DNA from 4 places in the Duganella sp. CY15W genome. Region 1 is predicted to be linked to each of the others. Evidence: predicted binding sites of a transcription regulator. Region 1 holds the regulator's gene; each other region holds the start of a gene.
The links. The regulator FNR, encoded in region 1, switches genes on or off when oxygen is low (the NO sensors DNR and NnrR bind a similar motif). The targets are predictions, from matches to a motif close to TTGATNNNNATCAA.
Positions count from the first base shown of each region.

Region 2: the regulator FNR is predicted to act here: its motif matches at 997-1,010, upstream of GTP58_RS16810 (KamA family radical SAM protein).
Region 3: the regulator FNR is predicted to act here: its motif matches at 1,051-1,064, upstream of GTP58_RS05585 (FliM/FliN family flagellar motor switch protein).
Region 4: the regulator FNR is predicted to act here: its motif matches at 1,379-1,392, upstream of paaA (1,2-phenylacetyl-CoA epoxidase subunit PaaA).

Region 1 is NZ_WWCQ01000002.1:884,336-886,520, forward strand. Features, by position in the region: gene GTP58_RS13445 (alpha/beta fold hydrolase) at 1-31, opposite strand, end outside; gene GTP58_RS13450 (DUF2892 domain-containing protein) at 219-437, shown strand; gene GTP58_RS13455 (RNA polymerase sigma factor) at 437-955, shown strand; gene fnr (fumarate/nitrate reduction transcriptional regulator Fnr) at 1,003-1,761, shown strand; gene GTP58_RS13465 (FixH family protein) at 1,762-2,185, opposite strand, start outside.
Region 2 is NZ_WWCQ01000003.1:405,345-407,529, reverse strand. Features, by position in the region: gene GTP58_RS16810 (KamA family radical SAM protein) at 1-938, opposite strand, end outside; gene GTP58_RS16805 (cache domain-containing protein) at 1,108-1,569, shown strand; partial or broken gene GTP58_RS16800 (methyl-accepting chemotaxis protein) at 1,566-2,185, shown strand, end outside.
Region 3 is NZ_WWCQ01000001.1:1,175,251-1,177,435, reverse strand. Features, by position in the region: gene GTP58_RS05585 (FliM/FliN family flagellar motor switch protein) at 1-896, opposite strand, end outside; gene GTP58_RS05580 (flagellar hook-basal body complex protein FliE) at 1,531-1,881, shown strand; gene fliF (flagellar basal-body MS-ring/collar protein FliF) at 1,903-2,185, shown strand, end outside.
Region 4 is NZ_WWCQ01000003.1:419,025-421,209, reverse strand. Features, by position in the region: gene paaC (1,2-phenylacetyl-CoA epoxidase subunit PaaC) at 1-27, opposite strand, end outside; gene paaB (1,2-phenylacetyl-CoA epoxidase subunit PaaB) at 36-320, opposite strand; gene paaA (1,2-phenylacetyl-CoA epoxidase subunit PaaA) at 331-1,320, opposite strand; gene paaX (phenylacetic acid degradation operon negative regulatory protein PaaX) at 1,479-2,185, shown strand, end outside.

The sequences.
Region 1 (2,185 bases):
GCAGGGCGGAAGCGATCAGAGTACGTTTCATGGTTGATTCTCCTTTGATAGTTAGCGATTAAGTCGTGTTCGATGTGTTGATGAATGAACTGTAGCGCACAATTCAATCGTATGCAACAGGAATTTTCTAACTATTTTTTGAAACCTGCGCATCCAGATCCGTGTTAGCCGCCTCTTAGCTGGCGAGGGACTTCCTCGGCAACCATTAGGAGAGCAAAATGTTTTACGTTAAAAATGTACCGGGCTGGGAGCGCGTGCTGCGCGTGGTGCTTGGTCTGATCGTTGCCGCCGGCGCGCTGGCGCTGCTGGGCGGCGTCTGGGGCACGTTGCTGGCGCTGTCGGCCGCCGGCATCGTCGCGTCCGGCCTGGTGGGCTTTTGCCCGATGTGCGCCATGGTGGGCCGCCGTCTCGATAAAGCAGCAAAACAGGGAAAATAATGAGTCTTGCGCAACAACATCTGCCAGTGCTGGATGCAGCCCATCGCGGCGATCCGGCGGCGCTGGCGCAGCTGCTGCGGCTGTGCCAGCCTGACATCCGCCGCTATGCGCAGCGCAATTGCCTGATCGGCGATGTCGATGACGCCGTGCAGGAAGCCTTGCTGGTGCTATCGCGCAAGCTGTCGTCGGTACGCCTGCTGGCGGCGTTTTCGGGCTGGCTGTTTCAGATCGTCAAGCGCGAATGCCACCGGCTGGCGCGCACGGCGCTGGGCCACGATCCGTGGGACGACGAGCGTGCCGAGCAATGGCTGGCCAGCCAGGATACGGCGGGCTTGCGCGTGGAGCTGATCCGCGCGCTGGAATCGCTGCCGGCCGATTATCTGAACGTGGTGCTGCTGCGCGACTTTGCCGAGTTGTCGATCGCGGAAATCGCCGCCGAGACCGGTGACACCGTGGCAGCTGTGAAGAGCCGATTGCATCGCGCAAGACAGCTGGCGCGTGAATACCTGATTGGATGACTGCGGAATAGCCGCCAAAATCACACCCGATGGGCTACACTAGCCGCATGATACGAGAACTTCCTTCGCTGGTGATCCCCGGCGCAACGATAGAGGTCCTGAAGGCCAGCTGCGCATCGTGCAGCATGCACCAACTGTGCCTGCCTATGGGACTGGACAACAACGATATGGAACGGCTGGACCAGATCATCGGCCGCCGCCGCAAGGTTGCGCGCGGCAGCACGCTGTTCCGCATTGGCGATCCGTTCCAGAATCTGTACGCGATCCGCCTTGGCCACTTCAAGACCTACCAGGTCAACCGTGAGGGCGCGGAACAGATCACCGGCTTCCAGATGGCCGGCGAGCTGCTGGGCATGGATGCGATCAGTGCTGACCAGCACCATTGCACCGCCGTCGCGCTGGAAGACAGCGAGGTTTGCGAAATTCCATTCGCCACCCTGCAGCAGTTGCTGGCGGAAATGCCGACCCTGCTGCGCCACTTCCACCGCATGATGAGCCAGGAAATCACGCGCGAACAAAGCGTGATGCTGTTGCTGGGGAATATGCAGGCGACCCAGCGTTTTGCTGCCTTCCTGGTCAACCTGTCGTCGCGCTACGAGGCGCGCGGCTATGCGGCCAATATCTTCCAGCTGCGCATGTCGCGCGAAGAGATCGGCAACTACCTGGGGCTGACGATTGAAAGCATCAGCCGCCTGCTGTCGAAGTTCAAGAAGGAAGGCCTGGTGCGCGTCAGCAACCGCGAAATCGAGTTGCTGGACCCGCGCATGCTCAAGGCAATTACCGCCGGCACGGCGACCTGCGGTTAATCAGTCCGGCAGCAGCGCGACGCCCTGCTGCACCGGATATTTCCAGGCGCCTGCGAGGCGCCAGTCGCGCTTCGGTCCTTCCACCAGCACAATCCAGCGGCTGCGCTCCAGCATGGGCAGCGCCACGCTGAAGGCGCCGTTCTCATCCGGCACCAGCACCATGCGGATATCCTTTTCCGGCAGCGTGGCGTGCGACAGATGCAGCATCAGCGGGCCGGTGTCCTTGCGGTTGATGCGGCCGGTCAGCAGGCCGTTGGCGGCGTCGTAGCCGAGCGCCACCGACAGGCCCATCTGCGCCGCGACGCGGTCGCGGCGCAAGTCCTGATTGATGGCCTTGCCTTCCTTGTAGTAATCGCCCACCACCAGCGGATCGGCCGACGAGGTGGCCAGCCAGGCCGTGTAGGTACCGGCCACCACCACGATG
Region 2 (2,185 bases), on a different contig from region 1:
ACGCCGGTCTGCCACAGCTCGGCCCACGAGGCCGGATCTTCATTGATATGCCGTATCAGCGGCCCCTGCATGCGCAAGGTCGCGCCGGTGCCGACGATGCGCTTGACCGCCAGCTGCGCCATCTCCTGCCGCAGTTCCACCGCGTGGTTGTAATGGCCCATGATGGCCATGTTCTTGCCGCTCGCGACCACCCGTTCGAACAGCCGCAGCAAGTCGTCCGCATCGCGATCCGACACAAACCGCTGCGGCCAGTACGCCACCGACTTGGTGCCGATGCGGATGTTCTGGATATGCGCCAGCTCCGGCGCCAGCAGCGGCTCAATATACGCCGCCAGCGACCGCGTGTTCATGATCAGCGGATCGCCGCCCGTAATCAGTACATCCGTCACCTCCGGATGCACGCGCAGATACGCCGCCAGCTCGTGCGTTTCCCTGGCGTCGAACTTCATATCGTCCATGCCCACGAATTGCGGCCAGCGGAAGCAGAAGGTGCAGTAGGCATGGCAGGTCTGCCCCGAACTGGGGAAGAACAGCACCGTCTCCTTGTACTTGTGCTGCAAGCCCTTGAGCGGCGCATCATTCACACGCGGCACATTGTGCGTCATCTGCCCCGCCGGATGGGGGTTCATCCGCATGCGGATGCGCCGCACCAGCTCCACCAGCGCCGGCTGGTTGGCCTTGCCCAGCACCAGCTCGCGCAAGCGCGCATAATCGTCCGGCGCCAGCATGTCGCGGTGCGGAAAGGTCAGCCGGTAAATCGGATCGTCCGGGATATTGTTCCAGTCGATCAGATGATCGAGCACATACTCGTTGGTGCGGAACGGCAGCACATGCGACACCACCTGCACCGCCTCCTGCAAATCCGGCGGAATCCACTCCCACTGGCGGGAGTGCGAAATAGTCTGGCGTATAAACGGTTTGAATTTGGGCGTATCCATCGCGGGTTCCTGTTTGGGAGTCAGAGCCCTCATGCTAGGCCGCTTGCCATCCGGCAAATTGCCACAAATCAAGTGACACATGGAAATGTTGCAGGGCTTGCGCCAGCGCAATTCGCGGCCGGTGCAGATGCGTACAGTTCATTGGGCCATCCAACTACAGGAGCCGTCCATGCACACCCTGACCGCCGCCATCTGCCTTGCCGTCGCCGCCGCCGCCATGCCTCTGCCAGCCGCCGCCAATGAACCCACCGAAAAAGACGCCATCGCCATGGCGGAAAAAGGCGCCGCCTTCATCAAGGCCAACGGCAAGGACGCCCTGATTAAAAAGGTCGCCGCCAAGGATCCCGACTTCCTGCAGGGCGCGCTGTACGTCGACATCCGCGACCTCCACACCGGCATCGTGCTGGCGCACCCGGTCAACCCGTCCATCGTCGGCAAGGACCTGACCGACATCCCCGACGCCAGCGGTAAAAAATACCGCCGCGAGATCATCGAGCTGGCAGCCAAAAAAGGCCAGGGCTGGGTCGATTACCAGTACAAGAATCCCACCACCGGCAAGATCGAACCCAAGACCACCTACATCCTGCGCGTCGGCGACGTCGTGCTGGAAGCCGGCATCTACAAGAAATGAGCGAGAACGCCATGCTGAACAAACTGCGCATCGGTCCCAAACTGCTGCTGGCGCCCGGCCTGGTGCTGGTGCTGCTGATCGCCACCGCGGGCGCGGCCTACTTCGGCATGGTGCGCCAGAACGCCTCGCTGGAAAACCTGGTGCAGGTACGCGCCGCGCGCCTGCAAGCGGCCGCCGACATCAGCGGCGAGGCGCGCTACGCCCACGCCCACATCTACCAGCTACTGGCCTGGATCAACGGCAGCTTCGCCCCGGCCCGGCTCGATGCGCTCACACGCGACATCAAGACCCGCCACGCCGCCATCGACCAGCAGCTGCACCAGTTGGCCGGCGACACCGCCGCCGCCGACACCGAACGCGCCATCGCCACCCAGGCGCAGCAGGCGCTGGCCGCCTACCGCAAGGCCGTGCTGGACACCATGGAGATGGCGCAGATGGACCAGAGCATCGCCACCAACGCCATGGCGCGCGCAGAACAGCAGTTCCTGCTGCTCAATGAACAGCTGGCCCAGCTCTCGGCGCTGGAAAAGCAGCTCAGCGTGCAGGCCCACGCGCGCGCCAAGGCCGACTTCCACACGCTGAACACCAGCATGCTGCTGCTGGTGCTGCTGTCGAT
Region 3 (2,185 bases), on a different contig from region 1:
TCTTCAAAAGAGGTTAAACAGAGTTTGCCTTTGTGCTCGGTGACTGCGGCCGTAAACAGGCGGGAATCTTCGAGCAAGACGTCTGCTCTGGCCAGGCTGATCGGGATGACGTCGCCAACCTGTAAATCGTACAAGCTGCCCAGCGTGACTTCCTTGCTGGCCAGGCGGCCGATCAGGCCGACCTGCAGGCGCTGCGCCAGCGGTGCGGCCGTCTTGCTCTTTTTGCCGGCGTCGCGGTCACGCAGCAGGCCGCGCAGCACGCTGGACATGAGGTGCTTGTCCAGCGCAAACCAGAACTGGCCGGTGGCGCCACTGGCGACGTCGGCCACGGTCACGGTGATGACCCAGGTGCCTTTCGGCGGATGCGAGCCGGGCACCGGCTTGAATTCGGTATCGGCAGGCTCGTCCGCTGGCGCAATCTCGCCCTCGGCCAGCGCCGGTTTCTCGATGGCTGGCAGGTTGAGTTCGATGCGGCCGGCCAGCGTGCCGGCCAACTGTTGCCCCAGCACCACAGCCAGACGCTCTTCGGTGGCGGTCACGCGCACCGTGCTTTCATCGACTGCGGAGGAGGTATCGGCCTTGGCTTCGCTCTTGGCGCCGCTGCCATAGCGGTAGTTGAGAACGCTGAGCAGCACCTTGCGTTCCATTGCAAACGCAATCTGGCCCGCCGGTGCGGAAAAACTCAGCCAGCGGCTGCGGATTTCATTGCCTTCCAGACGGCTGAAGCCCACATCGTCCACCTGGAAGCCGCCCCAGTAGCGGCGGTTCATATTCAGGCGCATCGACTGCGCCAGATCGTCGCGCAACTGCGCTGCAAAAATATGCAGCAGGTGCACCGGACGTCCCAGCAGGGAGGGGTCCAGGACTTGATGTTGCGTCTGTTTTGTCGTTGTCATGTGTTGGCCATGTCGGATAATTCTTCCCCACTCCTCCATCATCGCACTATCCAGCTAAAAACTGGTTACTTCCAGCGCAATTTTCAGGCTCGATAGCTAATCGTAACTTAAAGTAGGACGATCTCGGTAGCAGCATACATCAAAATTCACATTATTGCTAATAATCAATATTTGGCCCAATAAGTTATCCTGGGGCAAATACCGCTTTACAGGAATGTTGCTAGCAGGTAAGCTTGTTCCAGCTTGTCAGCGGCTTACATTGCTCTGCAACACACCTCAACAAACGGCGCTTAGTGAATGATTTATAACGATATTTGCTTAAATAAAACACTTCTAATCAGCCTGGAAACACACGGTGCGAAAATTTACATAGAGTAAATAAAAGCGGCGCCTGCCAGGCAGACCACCCATCCGCGACGCCGAGCACTTGCTCACCCTGCGCGTCCGATTTTGACCGACATGGCTACACTATCTTTCTTACAAGACTGTGACATGCGGCAACAGATGTGTCGCGCGTTTGGTATAGGACGTCACAATATCTGCCTTTGAGGCTTGCTGCTTTTCGGCAATCTCGCTAAGGTAGTCATCTGGATCCAATGCAGCAAAAAACGCGGTAAAAACGGGGGGTAGCAAGATGAGTAATGGATTCTCCAGCCTGATACAGGCCGATCTGGCGTCGTTGACCAACGCGGCGCACAACCTGGCAAACAGCAGCCCAACCATCGCTGCCGCCAACCAGTTTGGGGCGCAAGACGCCCAACCCACCTTCTCCTTTGCCCAGTCCATGCAAAGCGCCATCAACCAGGTCAACACCCAGGACGTCGAAGCGGGCCAGAAAATGGCCGATGTCGATGCCGGCAAGAGCGACGACCTGGTCGGCGCCATGCTGTCCAGCCAGGAAGCTGGCCTGTCCTTCTCGATGTTGATGCAAGTACGCAACAAAGTGATGGGCGGTCTCGACGAACTCATCAAATTACCGCTGTAAGTTTCTGCGAAAGCAAACAACGTGATCAACAACATCAAGTCCGCCTTTGAGCGCTGGCGAGCGAACCCGTCTGCGCCATCGCTGTCGCCTGCCCTGCTGAAAACCCTGTACCCCATGCTGATCCTGGCCATCGGCCTGACGGCGCTGGTGCTCATGTACATGTGGAACAACCAGGCCGGCTACAAGCCGGTGTTCGGCGCGCGCGAAAAAGTCTCGGCGCCGGACATGATGACCGTGCTCGATACCGACCACATCCCCTACCGCATCCACCCGGAAAGCGGCCAGGTGCTGGTGCCGGAATCCA
Region 4 (2,185 bases), on a different contig from region 1:
CAGCAGGTAGTTGACCTTGTCGTCCATGCCCGGCCTCACAGGTTTTTGACTTCTTCCGGCATCGGGAAGAAGGTTGGATGGCGATACACCTTGCTGTTGGACGGTTCGAACAGCGCGCCCTTGTCGCCAGGGCTGCTGGCAACAATGTCGGCCGCGCGCACCACCCAGATGCTGACGCCTTCATTGCGGCGCGTGTAGACGTCGCGCGCGTTATTGACCGCCATCTCGGCGTCCGGTGCGTGCAGGCTGCCCACATGCTTGTGCGCCAGTCCATGCTGGCTGCGGATGAAAATTTCCCACAATGGCCATTCTTTACTCATGCTTGTCTCCTTAGGCCGCAGCGGCGCGCGCGGCTTGTTTGTCGGCGTGGGCGACCAGCGCGTCGCGGAACCACTCGCCATCGTCCCAGGCTTGCACGCGGGTGCGCAGGCGCTCGCGGTTGCACGGCCCATTGCCTTTGAGGACATTGTGGAATTCAGCCCAGTCGATGGCGCCGAAGTCGTAGTGGCCACGTTCGGCATTCCACTTCAGGTCAGGATCGGGCACGGTCAGGCCCAGGTATTCGGCCTGCGGCACGGTCTGGTCGACCATGCGCTGACGCAGTTCGTCATTGGAGAACAGCTTGATGCGCCACGCGGCCGATTGCGCGCTGTTGACCGACTCGGCGTCCGACGGCCCGAACATCATCAGCGACGGCCACCACCAGCGGTTCAGCGCATCCTGCGCCATGGCCTTCTGTTCGGGCGTGCCGCGGCATAGCGACAGCATGATGTCGTAGCCCTGGCGCGCATGGAACGATTCCTCCTTGCACACGCGGATCATGGCGCGCGCATACGGGCCGTACGAGCAGCGGCACAGCGGAATCTGGTTGATGATGGCCGAGCCGTCCACCAGCCAGCCGATCGCGCCCATGTCGGCCCAGCTCAGGGTCGGGTAATTGAAGATGCTGGAGTATTTGGCTTTGCCGCTGTGCAGCGCGGCCAGCAGTTCGTCGCGCGATACGCCCAGCGTTTCGGCGGCGCTGTACAGGTAGAGGCCGTGGCCGGCTTCGTCCTGGATCTTGGCCAGCAAGATGGATTTGCGCTTGAGCGTGGGCGCGCGCGTGACCCAGTTCCCTTCCGGCAGCTGGCCGACGATTTCCGAGTGGGCGTGCTGCGAGATCTGGCGTATCAGGGTTTTGCGGTAGGCTTCGGGCATCCAGTCCTTGGCCTCGATTTTGATGCCCTCGTCAATACGGGCCTGGAACGCGCGCTCTTCGGCGCTCATGTCGTCGGCCGTGCGGACCTGTTTCAGGCCGGTCTCTACCAGTTGTGCGTACATGGCTGTCTCCTCCTTCTCCACATATTACGATACATATTTTCGTTTGACTACGATTATTTTGACTCATATTAAAATGGTGCATTATGTTAATTTTTTGCTGCGGCCAGCGCGCGGCAAAAGTAAACTATTGATTCCATGTACAGATTAGTAAGCTGCCTATGAATTGCAACGACTGGATTGCCGGATTTCTGGCCAGTGACCCGCCGCGCTCGAAATCGCTGGTGGTCACCATCTTTGGCGATGCCATCGTGCCCCATGGCGGCATGGTGTGGCTGGGCAGTCTGATCGAGCTGCTGGCGCCGTTTGGCGTCAACGACCGCCTGCTGCGCACCTCGGTGTTCCGGCTGGCGCAGGAGGGCTGGCTGGGCGCACAGCGCGACGGCCGCCGCGCATCGTATGCGATCACGCCCGATGCGATGGCGCGCTTTGTGCACGCCTACCGCCGCATCTACGCGCCGCCCAATGTGCACTGGGACGGCAGCTGGACCCTGGTGCTCAACGGCGACGGCGCGCTCAACGCCGCCGAGCGCGCCAGCGTGCGCAAGGAACTGCTGTGGGAAGGCTATAGCGTGATTGCGCCCGGCATCATGGGCCATCCGGCAGCCGACGGCCCGGCGCTCGACGAGCTGCTCAAGCGGCTGGGCGTGGCCGGAAGGCTGTTTGTGGTGCAGGGCAAGTCGATGCGCCAGGTGGCGGCACGCCCGCTCAGCGACCTGGTGGCGGCGGGCTGGGATGTGGCAGGCGTGGCGGCCGGCTACAACCGCTTCATCGCCCAGTTCGAGCCGCTGCTGGCGGCGCTGCGCGCGGGCACGACCGATGGCGCGGCATTGGCGCCGGAAGCGGCGTTTGTGGTACGCACGCTGCT